Regions from separate parts of the Rhizobium sp. NPDC090279 genome, predicted to be linked through region 1. Evidence: predicted binding sites of a transcription regulator. Region 1 holds the regulator's gene; each other region holds the start of a gene.
What was found. Region 1 encodes PhoB, which activates phosphate uptake and scavenging genes when phosphate is short. Its sites were predicted from a motif close to TGTCATNNANCTGTCAT; they were not measured.
Positions count from the first base shown of each region.

Region 2: ACIQWP_RS01840 (acetoacetate decarboxylase) is a predicted target of PhoB. The motif match lies at 4,198-4,214, and genes of this name have one in related genera.
Region 3: ACIQWP_RS07985 (inorganic phosphate transporter) is a predicted target of PhoB. The motif match lies at 1,420-1,436, and genes of this name have one in related genera.

Region 1 is NZ_JBIVYI010000003.1:423,485-429,704, forward strand. Features, by position in the region: gene pstA (phosphate ABC transporter permease PstA) at 1-1,269, shown strand, start outside; gene pstB (phosphate ABC transporter ATP-binding protein PstB) at 1,284-2,099, shown strand; gene phoU (phosphate signaling complex protein PhoU) at 2,151-2,864, shown strand; gene phoB (phosphate regulon transcriptional regulator PhoB) at 2,896-3,579, shown strand; gene ACIQWP_RS10095 (GcrA family cell cycle regulator) at 3,671-4,207, opposite strand; gene ACIQWP_RS10100 (aspartate aminotransferase family protein) at 4,633-5,832, shown strand; gene argF (ornithine carbamoyltransferase) at 5,906-6,220, shown strand, end outside.
Region 2 is NZ_JBIVYI010000001.1:400,912-407,131, reverse strand. Features, by position in the region: gene ACIQWP_RS01860 (alpha/beta fold hydrolase) at 1-515, opposite strand, end outside; gene ACIQWP_RS01855 (alpha/beta fold hydrolase) at 572-1,258, opposite strand; gene ACIQWP_RS01850 (CGNR zinc finger domain-containing protein) at 1,420-2,040, shown strand; gene ACIQWP_RS01845 (DUF3734 domain-containing protein) at 2,142-3,299, opposite strand; gene ACIQWP_RS01840 (acetoacetate decarboxylase) at 3,338-4,084, opposite strand; gene ACIQWP_RS01835 (3-hydroxybutyrate dehydrogenase) at 4,292-5,080, shown strand; gene ppk2 (polyphosphate kinase 2) at 5,178-6,092, shown strand; gene ACIQWP_RS01825 (cystathionine gamma-synthase family protein) at 6,216-6,220, shown strand, end outside.
Region 3 is NZ_JBIVYI010000003.1:7,293-13,512, reverse strand. Features, by position in the region: gene ACIQWP_RS08000 (CbtA family protein) at 1-126, shown strand, start outside; gene ACIQWP_RS07995 (hypothetical protein) at 161-787, shown strand; gene ACIQWP_RS07990 (GCG_CRPN prefix-to-repeats domain-containing protein) at 929-1,243, opposite strand; gene ACIQWP_RS07985 (inorganic phosphate transporter) at 1,484-3,091, shown strand; gene ACIQWP_RS07980 (MucR family transcriptional regulator) at 3,303-3,752, opposite strand; gene ACIQWP_RS07975 (helix-turn-helix domain-containing protein) at 3,924-4,514, opposite strand; gene ACIQWP_RS07970 (EAL domain-containing protein) at 4,627-5,415, opposite strand; gene ACIQWP_RS07965 (sugar phosphate isomerase/epimerase family protein) at 5,726-6,220, opposite strand, start outside.

The DNA.
Region 1 (6,220 bases):
CGCCGCGATATCGGCATCGCCAGGCGCTATGCCGCCGAGCGCCGCTTTCGTGCCTATGGCATCACCGCCGTCATCTTCGGCCTCGTCTTCCTCGCCATCCTGGTCTCGACCGTGGTCCGCACGGGCTATACCGCCTTCGTTCAGACCTCGATCACCTTGCCGATCGAATTCACCGAGAAGGTGATTGACCCCGCAGGCAAGCGCATAAGCGATCCGCAGGTGCTGATAGCAGCCAACTATCCGCTTCTGGTGCGCGACGCGCTGGTGAAGGTGCTCGGTATCGATCCGGCCAACCGAGCGCTCGTTCGCGAGGCGACGGCGATGGTATCGGAGGGGGCAAGGGTCGCGTTGCGCGACAGGGTCGTCGCCAACCCTTCGATCATGGGGACGACGCAGAACGTCACTTTTCTCGCCAGCGCCAACATCGATTCCGCCAACAAGGGGCAGATCGATCTGACCGTCGACGAAAAGGACCGCAAGGTATCCGACCGGCAGGTCGCCTGGATGAAGCAGCTCGGCGATAGCGGCGCGCTGTACAAGGCCTTCAACAGCGGCCTCTTCGTGTCGGGCAATTCGAGCCGGCCCGAAGCCGCCGGTCTCGGTGTCGCGTTGATCGGCTCGCTCTATCTGATGCTGACCGTGCTCGTGCTCGCCTTGCCGGTCGGCGTTGCGGCGTCGATCTATCTGGAGGAGTTCGCGCCGAAGAACCGGCTGACGGATCTGATCGAGGTCAACATCAACAACCTCGCCGCGGTGCCCTCGATCGTCTACGGCCTGCTGGGCCTCTCGGTCTTCATCAACATGATGGGTCTGCCGCGCTCGGCCTCGCTGGTCGGCGGGCTGGTGCTCAGCCTGATGACGCTGCCGATGATCATCATCGCCACCCGCTCGGCGCTGCGGGCCGTGCCGCCGTCGATCCGCAGTGCCGCCCTCGGGCTCGGCGCGTCGCGCATGCAGATGGTCTTCCATCATGTGCTGCCGCTCGCCATGCCCGGCATCCTGACGGGCACGATCCTCGGCCTTGCTCATGCGCTCGGCGAGACGGCGCCGCTGCTCTTGATCGGCATGGTCGCCTTCGTCGCCAACTATCCAGCATCGCCGCTCGATCCTTCGACCGCGCTGCCGGTGCAGATCTACATGTGGGCGAGCGAAGCCGAGCGTGCCTTCGTCGAAAGGACGTCGGGGGCCATCATCGTCCTGCTCTTCTTCCTCGTCGCGATGAATATCGGCGCCATCCTGCTGCGCCGCCGCTTCGAACGGCGCTGGTAGGGGAGGGCCATCAAATGAACATGATGACGGAAGCCGCAAGCGAAAGAGCATTGACCAAGAAGATGATGACGATCCCCTACAAGATGATCGGCCAGGACGTTTCGGTCTTTTACGGCGACAAGCGCGCGCTCTTCGACGTCAATCTGAAGATCCGCGCCAACACGGTCACGGCGCTCATCGGCCCGTCCGGCTGCGGCAAGTCTACCTTCCTGCGTTGCCTCAACCGCATGAACGATACGATCGAGACGTGCCGGGTTACCGGCAAGATCACGCTCGACGATCGGGATGTCTACGACAACAGCATCGATGTCGTGGAATTGCGCGCTCGGGTGGGCATGGTCTTCCAGAAGCCCAATCCGTTTCCGAAGTCGATCTACGAGAATGTCGCCTACGGGCCTCGTATCCATGGCCTGCATCGCTCCAAGGCCGATCTCGATCATATCGTCGAGACCAGCCTGCAGAAGGCAGGCCTTTGGGGCGAAGTCCGGGATCGCCTCCACGATGCCGGCACGAGCCTGTCGGGTGGTCAGCAGCAGCGCCTGTGCATCGCCCGCGCCGTTGCCGTCAGCCCCGAGGTCATCCTGATGGACGAGCCCTGTTCGGCGCTCGATCCGATCGCAACCGCCAAGGTCGAAGACCTTATCCATGAGCTGCGGGAAAATTTCACGATCGTCATCGTGACGCATTCCATGCAGCAGGCAGCCCGCGTCTCGCAACGCACCGCAATGTTCCATCTCGGCCATCTGGTTGAGGAGAACGACACCGATAAGATGTTCACCAATCCCGACGATTTCCGCACGCAGGATTACATCATGGGCCGTTTTGGTTGATGATGTCAGGCGCGCGGCTCCTTTCACACAGTTTACCTTGAGGATAGAAAAATGGTCTCCACTCACATTCTCTCTGCCTATGACGAAGACCTGAAGTTCCTGACGCGCCGCATTGCTGAAATGGGCGGTCTGGCCGAGCAGATGGTCAGCGACAGCGTCCGCGCGCTGGTCAACAGCGATACCGGCCTCGCCCAGAAGGTCATCTCCGACGACGTCGTTCTCGACCATGCCGAGCGCGAAGTCGGCGACAAGGCGATCGTCACCATCGCTCGTCGTCAGCCGATGGCGGCCGACCTGCGCGAGATCATGGGCTCGATCCGCATCGCCTCCGATCTGGAGCGCGTCGGCGATCTCGGCAAGAACACCGCCAAGCGCGTCATCGCCGTGCAGGGCACCGGTGTTCCCCGTCGTCTCGCCCGCGGCATCGAACACCTGTCCGAACTGGCGCTGAGCCAGCTCAAAGAAGTCCTCGACGTCTACGCCACCCGCTCGCCGGACAAGGCCGTGTCGATCCGCGAACGCGACGAGGAAATCGACGCGATGTACACCTCGCTGTTCCGCGAGATGCTGACCTACATGATGGAAGATCCGCGCAACATCACCACCTGCACGCATCTTCTCTTCTGCGCCAAGAACATCGAGCGCATCGGCGACCATGCCACCAACATCGCCGAGACGATCTATTACATGGCGACCGGTGCCCAGCCGGAAGGCGAGCGCCCGAAAGACGATACCGCCAACACCGTCGGCGCAGTGACGGAATAATCTGGAAGCGAAGAAAGGAGACCATAGGCGCATGGTTCCGAGAGTTGCTGTTGTAGAAGACGAGGAAGCGCTCAGCGTTCTGCTGCGCTACAATCTCGAGGCCGAAGGCTTCGAGGTCGATACGATCCTCAGAGGCGATGAGGCCGAGCTGCGTCTCCAGGAGCGCATCCCCGACCTTCTGATCCTCGACTGGATGCTCCCCGGTGTATCCGGCATCGAGCTCTGCCGCCGGCTGCGTATGCGGCCGGAGACGGAGCGGCTGCCGATCATCATGCTGACGGCCCGCGGCGAGGAGAGCGAGCGCGTGCGTGGTCTTTCCACCGGCGCGGACGACTACGTCGTCAAGCCGTTCTCGACGCCGGAGCTGATGGCTCGCGTCAAGGCGATGCTGCGGCGCGCCCGTCCGGAGGTTCTCTCCACGGTGCTTCGTTGTGGCGATATCGAGCTCGACCGCGAGACCCATCGCGTTCACCGCAAGAGCCGCGAAGTGCGGTTGGGGCCGACGGAATTCCGCCTGCTGGAATTCCTGATGTCCTCGCCGGGCCGTGTCTTCTCGCGTTCGCAGCTGCTCGACGGCGTTTGGGGACACGATATCTATGTCGACGAACGTACTGTCGACGTCCATGTCGGCCGCCTGCGCAAGGCGCTCAACTTCTCCAATATGCAGGATGTCATCCGCACCGTTCGCGGCGCGGGCTACTCCATGGAGGCCTGAGCGGGAATACCCGATCAGGCACTCAACATAGCGGCGGAAACAGAAAACGGGCCCCAAAGGGCCCGTTTCTTTACCTCAATTATGGGGCATCTCAGCCGCGCGGTTGCGCCGGCCGACGCCGCTCATGCACCGGCTGATAGGCCAGGCGCTGATGGTAGCCGCAATAGGGCGATGCATCTGGGCTCTCGTTGCCGCAGAAGTGGAAATCGTCCTTCAAGGGATCGCCGACCGGCCACTTGCAGGTGCGCTCGGTCAGTTCCGTCAGGCCGAGGCGCCGGGAGATCGGGACGACGACATTGGTGGCCGGGCGATACTGGATCTCGTTGACGGCATCGATCTCGACTTCTTCCCTCAGCATGGTTGCGCCCTGCTGGCGGGTGACCACGGTGCGGGTTGCAACACGCGTTCCATAGCTCGCTGCGCGGGGAGCTGCGGCGCTGCGCTTCGGCGTGCGTGCTGCGGTTGCCGTGCCGCCCGCCTTCGCTCGGCCGGGAAGGTTCAGGCGATGCACCTTGCCGATGACGGCGTTACGGCTCACGCCACCAAGCTGCGCAGCGATCTGGCTGGCGCTCAACCCTTCGGACCATAGCTTTTTCAGCTTCTCGACGCGTTCGTCTGTCCAATTCATGCCCTGTCTCCGCTGTCGCGTTTCCGATGGCAGAATCCCTCACCATTGCCTCGTATGGGGTCGAGGCGCGAAACGCTCTAAAATTGTGGTGACTAGTTCCGCCGCATGCAGTCTAGCAATTGCTTTTTAACCTAGTGTGAGGCTGACTCCGTGACAAGAGTCGCGGGAATCTTGAGGAATCGATTTCGAGGTTTTCCCCAACTTGCTGTCCCGGCGTGGCATTTCTGCAATAGCCGCCGCCGAACCTATCCCTTTTGCCCGCAAGCGCTTTCTCGCACCTGCCAAAACGGCAGTTTTGTTGACATCGCGGTGCAAAACATCAATAGTGCGCAGGCCGCCGCAAGGCGGCATTTTTGATTTTTTCGGACCCGTTTCATCAAACGGAAGCGATCGGTCCTTAAAGTTGTGATCGAGGAGATATGGCCATGGCCGAGACCGCGCCGCTTTATGACACCTACATGCGTGCTCCGCTGCGGTTCGAGCGAGGCGAAGGCGTCTGGCTGATCACGGAAAGCGGCGAACGCTACCTCGATTTCGCAGCCGGCGTTGCGGTTAATTCGCTCGGCCATGCGCACCCCCATCTCGTCGCGGAACTGAAGGCGCAGGCCGACAAGGTGTGGCATCTGTCCAACCTCTACGAGGTGCCCGGTCAGGAGAAGCTTTCGAAGCGGTTGACGGACGTGACCTTCGCCGACAAGGTGTTTTTCACCAACTCAGGCGCCGAGGCGCTCGAATGCGCCATCAAGACGGCGCGGCGCTATCAGTTCGCCAAGGGACATCCCGAAAAGTTCCACATCATCACCTTCGAGGGCGCCTTCCATGGCCGCACCATCGCGACGATCGCCGCCGGCGGTCAGGAAAAATATATCGAGGGCTTCGGCCCGAAGGCGCCGGGCTTCGATCAGGTGCCTTTCGGCGATCTCGATGCCGTGCGTGCCGCCATCACCGATGCGACGGCCGCGATCCTGATCGAGCCTGTGCAGGGCGAGGGCGGCATCCGCCCGGCGACCAACGAATTCCTGCGCGGCCTGCGTGAGATCTGCGACGAACACGGCCTGCTGCTGGTTCTCGATGAAGTACAATGCGGCGTCGGCCGCACGGGTAAGCTCTTCGCCCATGAATGGGCTGGTATCAAGCCGGACATCATGGCGGTCGCCAAGGGTATCGGCGGCGGTTTCCCGCTCGGCGCATGCCTTGCCACCGCGGAAGCCGCCTCGGGCATGAAGGCCGGCACGCACGGCTCGACCTATGGCGGCAATCCGCTCGCCATGGCGGTCGGCAATGCCGTCCTCGACATCGTGCTCGCCGAAGGCTTCCTGCAGCATGTCCGCGATATCGCCCTGATCTTCCGTCAGGGACTTGCCTCGCTCAAGGATCGCTTCCCCGACATCATCGAGGACGTTCGCGGCGAAGGCCTCATGCTCGGCATCAAGAGTGCAATTCCGCAGGCCGAGCTTCTGCAGGCGGTTCGCGCCGAGCATCTGCTAGGCGTTCTGGCCGGCGACAACGTCATTCGTCTGCTGCCGCCGCTCGTGGTGACCGCTGAGGAAGCGCGCGAAGGTCTTACTCGCCTCGAGCGTGCCGCCGAGCGCGCACGCGCAGCCCGCACCAAGAAATCGGCTTGAACTCAACGCCCGCAGTCGGGGCGTTCCTGCCCCACGCGGGCGTTATTGTTTTTTCTGGAGTACAGGTAAGGACATGGCTTCTCCGAAACACTTTCTCGACCTCTCTGCTGTTCCCACCGCCGATCTGCGCAGCATCATCGATGATGCCATCGTGCGAAAGCAGGCGCTGAAGGCTGGCACGGCCGACAAGCCGCTCGCCGGCAAGATGCTGGCGATGATCTTCGAGAAGCCATCCACCCGCACCCGCGTTTCCTTCGACGTCGGCATGCGCCAGCTGGGCGGCGAGACGCTGTTCCTGTCCGGCACCGAGATGCAGCTTGGCCGCGCCGAGACGATCGGCGATACGGCAAAGGTGCTGTCGCGCTATGTCGACGCGATCATGATCCGC
Region 2 (6,220 bases), on a different contig from region 1:
GGGACCCCGTGGGTGTATTGCCAAGCCGTTGCTTCTGGCGTGAACGCCGCCTTCAGCGCATTGCGGTTTTCCTCCGAAGCGTCGCGCCAGTAAGCCTGGATCGGGCTCCACTCGTCGCCCAAACCCTCTTCATACGCATTGCCGTTCTGCGAGATAATGGCCGTGATCCGCTCCGGATGCTTTACCGCCAGCCGGAAGCCCGTGGGTGCGCCATAGTCGAAGACATAGACGGCATAGCGATCGAAACCGACGATTTCGGTGAAGCGGTCGATCGTCTCGGCAATGCTGTCAAACGTGTTGCTGCCCTTCGGCGCATCGGATTGACCGAAGCCCGGAAGATCCGGTGCGATGATATGGTAGCGATCGGCCAGAAGCGGGATGAGATCGCGGAACATATGGCTGGAGCTCGGGAAGCCGTGCAGCAGCAGGAGCTTGGCTGCGCCCGGGGAGCCCGCCTCGCGATAGAAGACCTTGACGCCTTCGACATTGATGGTGCGATAGTTGATATCAGTCATGATAAGGTCCTTTCATAACCTTTCCGATTTAACTTATTGAGTTACCAACCCGGGATTCAGAGGGTGGTGGCGGCTTCCCGGATGACGTCGATGACGGCGGCCGGCGCCGTGACCATCGGCATGTGATCGGCCCGGACGGAGCGTTGCTTCGCCTTCATGCGCGCCGCCATGAAGCGCTGGTTGTCGACCAGGATCATCCGGTCCTCCTCGGCGATCAGGAACCAGGTGGCACGATCCTTCCAGAGCGGACGACCGACAGGGACGGTGATACATGCCGGCGAGATCGGCCGCTGCGAGGCCGCCAGCACCGCCAGCTCGTCTGCCTCCGCGTTCTGGGCAAAGGCAGTGGCGATTGCCTCACGCGGAAGGTAGATCAGCCCGTGGCCGTCTGGCGCCAGTTTCGGCGCTTGCGGGTGGGGCTCGCCGCGATAGAAGACATCGGCAACCGTCTCGCCTTCCTCCGGCGCAAGTGCGGCAACATAGACGAGCGCCTTCACCTTTTCGCTGGAAACGGCGGCGATGACGGCACCGGCATAGGCGTGACCGACCAGGATCACCGGCCCTTCCGCCCGCTCCAGCGTGCGTTCAAGCGCTGCCACATCCTCGGCAAAGGAGGTCAAAGGCAAGGGAGCGGCACTCACCGAAAAGCCGGCGGCCGCCAACGGCGCGATCACCTTTGCCCAGCCAGACCCATCCGCCCAGGCGCCATGGACAAGAACAATACCTACGTTTCGCGACGACATCAGCTTTCTCCCTATGGCTTGAAGTTAGTAACCGTTTAAATGACACCAATAGGGTTACGCTCGATATGCGTAACTTGTCAAGCGGCATTTGATAGGTTATGTAAAGGCTGCATTTTCGAGCGGCCTTGCAGTATCCCTGTCGGCCGGAACAGGAGTAGTCCATGGACAACCATTCCCCCGCCATCTTCGTCGGCGACACGCTGGGACTGGATTTTCTCAATTCGGTCGCAACGCCCGTGGATGTGCCGATCGACTGGATCGATGATGGAGAGGGTCTGCTGCGCTGGCTGGAACAGGCGGGCCTGGTGTCGCGGGAGATACTGGCTACCATGCGCGAGCAGGCGCTTCCCGGCGAACTCGACAAGGTCGCCGATCAGGCCAGAAGCCTGCGCGAATGGTTCAGAAGCTTCGTGCTTGCCCGCAAGGGATCGCCGCTGACAACGGATGCCGTGAACGAACTGGAGCCTCTGAACCGCCTGCTGGAACGCGACGAAGGCTTCGGTCGGATCGTCGCAGCACAATCGGACAAGGACGAGGGGCTCGGCTTTCAGTCGATGCGGAAATGGCGCTCGCCGGAGTCGCTGCTGTTACCGATCGGCGAAGCGCTGGGACACTTCGTCTGCGCGGAGGATTTCTCCGATGTGAAGGCGTGCGAAGGTCATGCTTGCACCCTGCTTTTCGTCGACCACACGCGCGGCCACCGCAGACGCTGGTGCAGTATGGCAATGTGCGGCAATCGCGCCAAGCAGGCAGCCCACCGGCACCGGCTCAAGCAGGGATAGCTTGCCGCGTCGGGGAGTTTTGCGAGCCCAGTCAAAAATTGTGCCGGCGGAGCGAAAGCCCGGCCGGCAATTTGGTACAATCGGGTTGCAGCTTGGCTGCCTCAGACCGGATCTTCGCGGTGCAGATCGTGGATGGCGACGCCATCGTCGGTGAAGGGCGGCAGCAGCCATTCGGAATGACGCAGCGTGCGCTTGGTATCCTCGAGCCCCATGTCCCAATGTTCGCGCATCGAGGTGCCGGAGAATTCATAGTCCTTGGCGTGGCCTTCGTAATTCTTGTGCTGATAGATCAGATGCACGATGTTGACCACGCCGGCGTCGGAATAGTCGGCGATCAGCTCTTCCTCTGCGGGGGTCAGCTGATCCTTCGGAACACGCTTCAGCGCGCTCAAGAGCTTCATTTTCAGCCCGTGAATGCGCTTGAAGTTGTCGGTGTTCTGCCGCGTGCGGCTCGAATACATGATGTCCTTATGACGCGACAGCACGTCCGGCATGCTGCGCGGCAGGACGCCACGCGCGCTGAAGAGATCCACCTGGAACACGAGCGAGCTGCGGTCTTCTTCCTGATCGAGCAGATATTGCAGCGGCGTGTTGGAGACGATGCCGCCATCCCAATAATATTCGCCTTCGATGCGGATGGACGGCAAGGCGGGCGGCAGGGCGCCGCTTGCCATGATGTGCTCAGGGCCAATCCAGATATTGTCGGTGTCGAAATAGACGAAATTGCCGGTTCTGACGTTGACCGCGCCGACACTGAAGCGCTTCTTGCCATCATTCAGCACGTCGAAGTCGATCAGCATTTCCAGCGTCTTCTTCAGCTCGGCGGAATCGTAGAAGCTGGTCGCACCTTCGGCACCCGGCAGCTCGAGCCAGGGATTGGGAAAGCGCGGTTTGAAGAAGCCGGGCTGCCCCATCGTCATGGTCATCCATGAACTCGTGCGGTTGCGGATATCACGGAAGAAATCGCCTTCCGGCGTGTAGGCCCAGATCTTGCGGCCTGAGATGATCTGCCAGAATTGCTCCAAACGCTGCAGCCGCCGGCTCGGTTCGTTACCGGCAATGATCGCGGCGTTGACCGCGCCGATCGAGACGCCCGACAGCCAGGTGGGCTCGCATCCGGCCTCGGCAAGCGCCTGGTAGACGCCGGCCTGATAGGCGCCGAGGGCGCCGCCGCCCTGGAATACCAGGGCGACACGATCATATTGAGCGGCAATTTCCGGGATAGTCGGGGCTGCGGCCTTGGTGTTTCGTTCGAGCACGGTCCGTCTCCAGCATGAAAAGAAAATAGAGCCTTTGGCTATCGGCGCTCGGCGAGGTAGTCGTGAACGACTTCGCCAAGGCCGAGGGTCAAATCGGCAGTGAAATGAACGGCGGAAACCACTTCGAGAACGGGCAGCCGCGCGACATCGGCCATGACGTGTGGCCTCAGATCGAGGGCGGCAGGCGAGGTCCAGGCTTCCTTGATGGTGATATCGGTCAAATAATAGCGCACCAGCTCGCAGATGCGGGGCGTTGCATCGACATGCGGCACGATCTTGATCAGGAAATTCGGCTCCGACAGAGCGGACAAAAGCGGTCCTTGATCGACCGGCTTGTGCTTGTAGCCCATCGTTCCGGTGGCGCAGAGGACGCTGCCATAATGCAGCGTACCAACGATGACTTCGCCCTCGTTGACGATCTTCGGACTGGCAAGCTTCTTCGGAAAGCCCCAGATTTCACGGCCACCGGTGATCGGCGCATCGTCATCGAGATACATAGAGTGGACATAACCACCCTTTTGTCCGCGATATGTCACCGGGATGACCTGTCCGGTCTCGGTATAGTCGCCGAAGCCGGTGGAATCGGGCATGCGGATGAATTCATACTTTACCAGCGGCTCGTCGATCTCGAGCGGCGCGGGCACGACGGCCTCAAGGGCCTCGCGTGTCGTGCGGTAGGTAATGATGATGTATTCTCGATCGAAGAACCTGTAGGGTCCTGGGGGATAGGAGGGATTGGTCAGCGGCATTGCATAGGCATGTTTGAGAATGTCTTCGACCTTCATCATATTTTCCGTCGCTAGAGAAAATCGCCGGGCACCATTGCGGAAATTTGCACGGTTGCATGACAATGAAGTGTCAGGCGCCGGACGGTTGCGGCGCGGGGCCTGACCGCCACTGTAATCAAAGCGACATACGAGGCTGGCAGTGTGCGCTCATCTTGAGCATTTCCCTTTATCCAACCATGTCATAGCGATTGCGGGAGTAGCATAATGGGTTCGTTGACTTCGAAGAATGCGCTGGTCACCGGTTCGACGAGCGGTATCGGGCTGGCGATTGCCCGCGCCTTTGCCGCCGAGGGCGCGAATGTGACGATCAACGGCCTCGGCGATGCCGATGCGATCGAAAAGGAACGCGCAGCCATCGAAGCCGACTTCGGCGTGAAGTGCCGTTACTCCGGCGCCAATATGATGAACGGCGAGGAAGTGACATCAATGGTGCGCGAAGCCGAGGAAGCCTTCGGCAGCCTCGATATTCTCGTCAACAATGCCGGCATCCAGTTTGTCGCGCCGATCGAGGAATTTCCCGATGACAAGTGGGAAGCGATCATCCGCATCAACCTGCTGGCCGCTTTCTATGCCATCAAGGCGGCCATTCCCGGCATGAAGGCGCGCAAATGGGGCCGCATCATCAACACATCCTCGGCGCACGCGCTGGTCGCCTCCCCCTTCAAATCGGCCTATGTCTCCGCCAAGCACGGCATTACCGGCCTGACCAAGACCATCGCCCTCGAAACCGCGCAGAACGGCGTGACCGTCAATTCCATCGCGCCTGGCTATGTCTGGACGCCGCTGGTCGAAAAGCAGATCCCCGAGACGATGAAGGCACGCAACATGACGGAAGAGCAGGTCAAGCACGATGTGTTGCTGGCCGCCCAGCCGACGAAGGAATTCGTGACCGTCGACGAAGTGGCCGCCATCGCCGTCTTCCTGTGCGGCGACGCCGCGAAGCAAATTACCGGCACGACGCTTTCCGTCGACGGCGGCTGGACCGCCGAATAATGTCAAAGCCACAGCCGGCACGTGCATGAGCAGCGTGCCGGCTTTCTGCGGCTTCAGGGCTGCAGCATCAACATGAAAACAGAGCAGGAGGCGCACAATGACCGAAGAGACCCAGGACCCGCTCAGCCGTATCAAGGATGAGATCGTCGACAGCTTTGACGAAGAGCTGGAGCTGCAGCTCGAAGAGGACCGCCTCGACGAGCTGGTTGCGGAAGGCCTTATCAGCGAAGGCGAGGCAACGCTCGACCGCCGGCTCTATTTCCGCGAACTCTTCCGCCTTCAGCATGAGCTGGTGCGCCTGCAGGACTGGGTGCAGTACAAGAAGCTCAAGGTCGTCGTGCTGTTCGAGGGCCGCGATTCCGCCGGCAAGGGCGGCGCCATCAAGCGTGTCACCCAGCGCCTCAATCCACGCGTCTGCCGCGTCGTCGCATTGCCGGCACCGACCGAGCGTGAGCGGCATCAGTGGTATTTCCAGCGTTACACCGCTCATCTGCCGACCGCTGGCGAAATGGTACTGTTCGACCGCAGCTGGTATAACCGCGCCGGCGTCGAACGCGTCATGGGTTTCTGCTCTCCGGATGAGCTGGAAGAGTTTTTCCGCTCCGTGCCGGATTTCGAGCGGATGCTGGTTCGCTCCGGCATCATCCTGCTCAAATACTGGTTCTCGATCACCGACGAGGAGCAGGAATTCCGCTTCAACATGCGCATTCAGGACCCGCTGAAGCAGTGGAAGCTTTCGCCGATGGACCTGCAGAGCCGGGTGCACTGGGAAGAATACACCAAGGCCAAGGAAGAGATGCTGGAGCGCACGCATATTCCGGAAGCGCCGTGGTGGGTCGTCCACGCCGTCGACAAGAAGAGAGCACGCCTCAATTGCATCGCTCATCTTCTGAATCAGATTCCCTATGAAAACGTGCCGAAGCCGGAAATCGTCCTGCCGGAGCGCCTTCGCCACGAAGACTACCACCGCACCCCGGTGCCGCCGGAAATGTACGTGCCGGAGATCTACTGACCATATCGATAGGACGGGCTCGCCTTGGTGGGCCCGTCATCTGCCAAAGACTATGGCAAGCAGCCCCTCAACTGATAATATGATGCGAATCTAAAATTCGTGCCGTCGGCTGAGGAGACCGTCATGAC
Region 3 (6,220 bases), 420 kb from region 1:
CGCCTCACCTCGATCGGCATGCATGTCATCCTCTGGACGACGCTCGGGCTTGCCTTCGGAGCCTGGGCGGAACGCCAGCTGCCGCAGCCGCGCTACGGCAACGCAGCCACCCCGCGCCGCGCTTAGTATGATAAATAGCTCGCATCCCGCGCATGGCAACATGCGCGGGAGACGCCGGCATTCACGCGGCGTCTTGCTTACAGTCTTCTGCCTCATGTTTTCAGGCTGGCCGATTGCGGTTGCCGCGCATGGCGGCGGCTCCTCTGGAAGCCAGGCCGGCATCCCGATCCCAAGCCTCACCCATGGCGAAATGGCTGTGATCGCGCCCTACTACGGGCGGATCATATCGCTTGCCGAGGGTGCGTCTGATACCGACGAAACCTTCCGCCGCATCTTGAACTTCGCGCAGATCCAGCGTGCCTATTGCCTATGGGGCTTGATGCCGGGCAGCGTCAGCGACGAGGAAAGCCCGTTCAACGAATGCTCGCACGCCTATCTCGCAGCGGCGAAGGCGGTGCTGCTACAGATGCGGGCGATGAAAGAGGAAAAGGCGCCGGTCAACGACCTCGTCTCGGATATCGACGCGACACTGGTACGCAACAATCTCTCGCTGGTTCTGTGCAAGTTCAGCGCAGAGAACTTCAATACGGCCGATCTCATCCGGCCGAAGCTTGCCGATATCGTGCTTCATGCGAAAAGCCTCGCTGCAATTTTATCAGCCAGCCTGCTCGCCCTTGCCGCACTATGGCTCGGGGCACGCGCGTTACGGCCCCAAATCCATCCTTAGAGCATTTCCAGGAAAAGTGCGCAGCGGTTTTCCATCCGGAATGCGTAAGAAAACAAGAGGATAGAGCATTCTCGCGATTCAAAGAAAAGCGGAAATGCTCTAGACAAGACACCGCCGCAAGGTGCGGCGGTGTCTCTGATCTTACCAGTAGCGCGGGCGATCGCGCCAGCGGTCATCACGCCAGCGGTCATCGCGCCAACCGTCACGGTGATGGCGATGGCCGTACCAGCCCCATGGCGGCGGCGGTGGCGGCCTGTAGTAGCCTCGCGGCGGACCCCAGCGGTTCGGGCGGCAATCGCCCCAGCGCGTCAGGTGCCTGCCACGGCCGCAGGCATAGTCAACTTTCACGATCGGCACTGAGGCCGCTGTCCCAACGGCTGGGATAGGCATTGCCTCTGCCGAAGATACAACCAGGCTGCCGAACAAGGCAGCGATGGCAATCACGGACGATCTCATTTTGATGGCCCTCTATCCAAGTCCCTTACATCAGGGATTTAACCCCCCGAGGTATGAACGCTGGCTGAACCGAAAAAGGCCTTTTGGCGGCGAAATTAGGATGGGTCCAGGCTTATGCCGGCGGCCGAAAAAGCTGGCATTGCCAGGTATTTGCAGGCCTCCGCAACCTACTCGCGCGTCACGAGAGTTTCATGAACGAGGCTTACACCAGCAATATCAATTGCCATAAAGGAGTTTGGGATGGTCGACCTCGTTTCAAACAATGCGGAGGGCGGCAATGCCGATCATCCGATTCACGGCGCAGGCGGCTCGGCAAAGTGGTTTCTGCCGATCTTCGGCGTCATTGTTCTGGGCGGCCTCGTCTATGTCGGTTATGCCCTTGGCAGCGATCTTGCTGAAGCCGCTGCTGTTCCGTGGATCTTGCTCGGTCTGGCGCTGCTGATCGCTCTCGGCTTCGAATTCGTCAACGGCTTCCACGACACGGCCAATGCTGTGGCAACCGTCATCTACACCCGCTCGCTACCGGCCGAATTCGCCGTCATCTGGTCCGGCTTCTTCAACTTCCTCGGGGTGCTGACCTCGTCCGGCGCCGTCGCCTTCGGTATCCTGGCGCTGCTGCCGGTGGAGCTGATCCTGCAGGTCGGCTCCGGCTCCGGTCTGGCGATGGTCTTCGCCCTTTTGACCGCCGCCATCATCTGGAACCTCGGAACCTGGTATCTCGGTCTGCCGGCCTCAAGCTCGCACACGCTCGTCGGCTCGATCATCGGCGTCGGCCTTGCCAACCAGTTCCTGGCGCCTGCCGGCTCCGCCACCAGCGGCGTCGACTGGTCGCAGGCAAGCAGTGTCGGCATGTCGCTGCTGTTGTCACCGATCATCGGCTTCGGCGCGGCCGCGTTGCTGCTGCTGGTCGCCAAGGTGCTGATCCGCAACAAGGCGCTTTATGAAGCCCCGAAGGGCAATGCGCCGCCGCCACCCTGGATTCGCGGCCTGCTGATCTTCACCTGCACAGGCGTCAGCTTTGCCCACGGCTCGAATGACGGCCAGAAGGGCATGGGCCTGATCATGCTCATCCTCATCGGTCTTGTCCCGACCGCCTTCGCGCTGAACAAGACGCCCGACATCAACTATCTCGAGGCCTACAAGGCCGCCTCGGCACAGGTCGAGACGGTACTCGGCAAATATGTGAAGCCGGGCGTTGCGACGCCTGCCGATCCCAAGGCTGCCGTCAGCGATGCCGTCAAGACCAAGACCTGGACGGATGCGACGACGCCGGCTCTGCAGGCTTATATCCATGCAACCAGCGCCGAGATCGCCGCCTATCCGAGCGTCGAGAAGCTGCCGAACGGCCTCGTCAGCAACGTTCGCAACGACATCTATCTGATCGGTGAATCGCTGAAGCTGATCGACAAGCAGAAACTGCTGCCGATGAGCGCCGACGACCTGAAGGCCGTCACCAACTATCATGCCGCCGTCGATCATGCGACCAAGTTCATCCCGCTCTGGGTGAAGGTCGCAGTCGCCCTGGCACTCGGCCTCGGCACCATGGTCGGCTGGAAGCGCATCGTCGTCACCGTCGGCGAAAAGATCGGCAAGACGCACCTGACCTATGGTCAGGGTGCAGCCGCCGAAGTGGTCGCCATGCTGACGATCGGTGCGGCCGACCATCTCGGCCTGCCGGTTTCGACCACGCACGTGCTGTCCTCCGGTGTGGCCGGCACCATGGCGGCCAACGGCTCCGGCCTGCAATGGTCGACCGTGCGCAACATGCTGATGGCCTGGATACTGACGCTGCCGGCCTCGATCGCGCTTGCCTTCGTGCTCTTCGTCGTGCTGCGTCAGGTCTTCTGATCGGTCACTGATCGCGACTTTGGAAAGCCCCGAATAAAATGGCGCCCCTTGCAGGGCGCCATTTTATTGGCAGCGCTCCGCCGAGAGACGCAGCCCACGGCAGGCGCCGCGAAACGCGCACGCATCCATTCGCGAATACCCGCTCGAACTCCCGCAGGGCGTCGAAGCCTTGTCCGTCAACAACGCGGAATGCGCCCGTTTCCGAATTGCTTCAGCGGACGCCTTCCCTCTTGTTGCCGTTCGCACCGAGGCCGGAAATCTTGGCGAGCTCCGAGCGACGGTTGGCGTAGTTCTGCGCAACCATCGGATAGTTGGGAGCAAGCCCCCACTTTTGCCTGTATTCCTCGGGCGTCAGGCCATAATGCACACGCAAATGGCGCTTCAGCGTCTTGAAGCGTTTGCCGTCTTCGAGGCAGACGATGTAATCGCTGGTTATCGATTTCTTCAAATCCACCGCCGGCACCAGATTGCTGCGCTCGACGATCGCAGCCGACCCATCCAATGTTTGCAGCGCCTCGTGGATATCCTTGATCAGCCTTGGAAGACTGTGAACGGGCATGGCATTGTGGCTGACATAGGCCGAAACGATCTTCACGCAGCCGTCGAACAAGGAATGCATCTTCGATGGGACGGGGTCTTTTCTCTCGCTGAAAGAATCCATGATCTTTTCCCGGATCTCATTTGGTTCCTCGTGCGCCGCCCCGCTCGAATTACATCATGCGCGATAGCCGTGGCCGGACATCGCGCCGTTTCGATTTGCGCCCTGTTCCAGGAGCGCGATCCCGGTTTTAGTAACCGGGGCATAATGCGTCCGCATAAAATGCGCCCGCAATCACAGCCGGTAGCTTTTCGCTCCGTATCCGGTCTCCGCAGCAGTCTGCGGCAGTTCGCCCGCCGGGTCCGAAAAATAGACCGCCAGCTTGTTGCAAAGGGTGACGAGCGGCATGCCGAGCATGAACGCCGTATGGGTAGGATCTCCGTCGCAATGATGCAGCGTCTGGAGAATGAGCTTGCGCTCGACATCCTGCATCGTCTGGCCGACAAGACTGCCGACGGCGGCATCGACGGCTTCCAACGGCAGGCCACCGTCGCCGAGATGAAGCGCGATCTCCTCAATCAACCTCTTCTCACTCGCGGTGACGATGACGATGTCATCGGCACTGCCGCCCAATTCGCAGAAGACATAAAGACCGGTTTCAGCGTCTATGGTCACTCGGCCGGCCGTTTCGGCTGCCTGATCGCAAATAAGGACATGCGGGTCAGCCCCGCCGACAAATGTGGCGGACAGCTCCAAGGCATCGCCAGAGAAGACGATGCGAAGCCGGCTGACCAAGGCGCGCAGCAACGTCTTCGTCTTGAGTTCGCTCGCCGCCCGGGCCGCCGAAATCTGATAGGCCGATGTGAAAGCCGGTTGCTTCATCATGGCATCACCTGCAAGGCCGGAACGACAAAGCTCGGCGAACGAACAGCCGATATATGCCATGCACTGCGATTGAAGTTTGCAGTCATGCCCGGCAGGAAAACGGCAGGAATGCTCATTCCACCCCCCGCAAGACGGCTTTGTGCTTGTGGCGCCGAAGCTGGGCCAGGGAGACCGGCTTCGACAGCAGGAAACCCTGCATATGCGTCGCACCCGCCTCCCGCGCCGCTTCAAGCTGGGAGTTGGTTTCAATGCCCTCGACGACGACACAGGGAGCAAAACAGGCTGCAAAACCGACGAGATGGGAGAGGCTATCGCTTCCGTCCCGGCCACGCCTGTTATCCCATACAAAGGCTGCATCGATCTTGACGATATCGGTGGCCAGCTGCAACAGCGATGCCGGCGTGGCGAAACCGGAGCCGAAATCGTCAATCGCGATACGGCAGCCGAGAGCACGGATCATCTTCATGCGCTCGATGGATGCCCCGACAACAGGATAGCTTTCGGTGACTTCGATGATAAGCCTTGGAGCAAGCTCCGGCCGACGGCTAATTCGGCCAAACACATCGGCAAATCGATCGGAGCGAGACAGGCTGGTGGCGGAGAGATTGAAACCGAGAACCAGCGTCTCGTCTGCGGCCAGATCGGACAACACCATATCCAGAATCCGCAGATCGAGATCGAACCAGCGATCCTGCCGCTCGAGGAGCGAGACGAAGGTTCCAGCCGTATGCACGGTGCCGTCCGAGTCCGTTACGCGCGCCAGGCTTTCGGCATAAAACACCTTGCCGACATTGCCAGCATCGTGAATCCATTGCGCCGCAAAGCCCAGGCCGCCATCGGCGATCGCCTTCAAGATCAGGGCTTCATGCCCCCCTTCCTCGCGGTTTGCCTTGCCGTTCATCGGACCGCCCTCTCGGGGGCGAAGCGAAGAGCTACAGCCAGGAGCAGCGCGCATCGCTCCGAAGCATCGGATTTGTGGTGTCTATAATCCGCCTCTTCCATCTTCCAGACACCCTCAAACCTCAATCATTGAGGTCCCCTTCATCGAGCTGGAAATATTGCGCCGAAAACCATAGTCAACCCGGCACGACATGCCTACGAGATAGTTATTTATTAATTGCTAATACACTAATTAACGAGCGCTGCAAAAGTCAATCTCCATGCAGCCTTCTTGCATACAACTAGACTAAAATATTCGCGCTCTTCAACAATTATTCACCGCTTGGTGCGCGGCCCCACCAGCCGCTTCGCTGCGCCGCCTGCAAAGCCAAATCCAGCGGTGGCAGATCCTGATGCCACAACCTTTCCCACTCCAGGCTCATGATGCCGGCATAGCCCGCGTCAGTGAGCGCCGAAAGTAGCGCGACCATCGGAAATTCGCCCATGCCTGGCAGCACATAGCTGTAGGGCAGCCTCGGCCCCGGGCTGGAAATGCTGTCCTTGATGTGAAGATGGTGCGTGTTGCCCCGGACCTGCTTCCAGGTTTCGACGGGATCTTGCCCGCCCTTGCGCCAGGTGTGATGGGTATCCCAAAGGAGCGCGCAATCGGGTGCCACCTCAAGAAAGCGGGGAATTGCGTCGGGCAACGCCAGAAAATCATGCGTCTCGACGACCATATCGGCACGAAATCCCTCGCGCTTCGCAGTCTCGCGCCACCATTGCAATGTCGACAGAGCCTCGGCCAGCTCGCCCTCATCGGCGGTTTC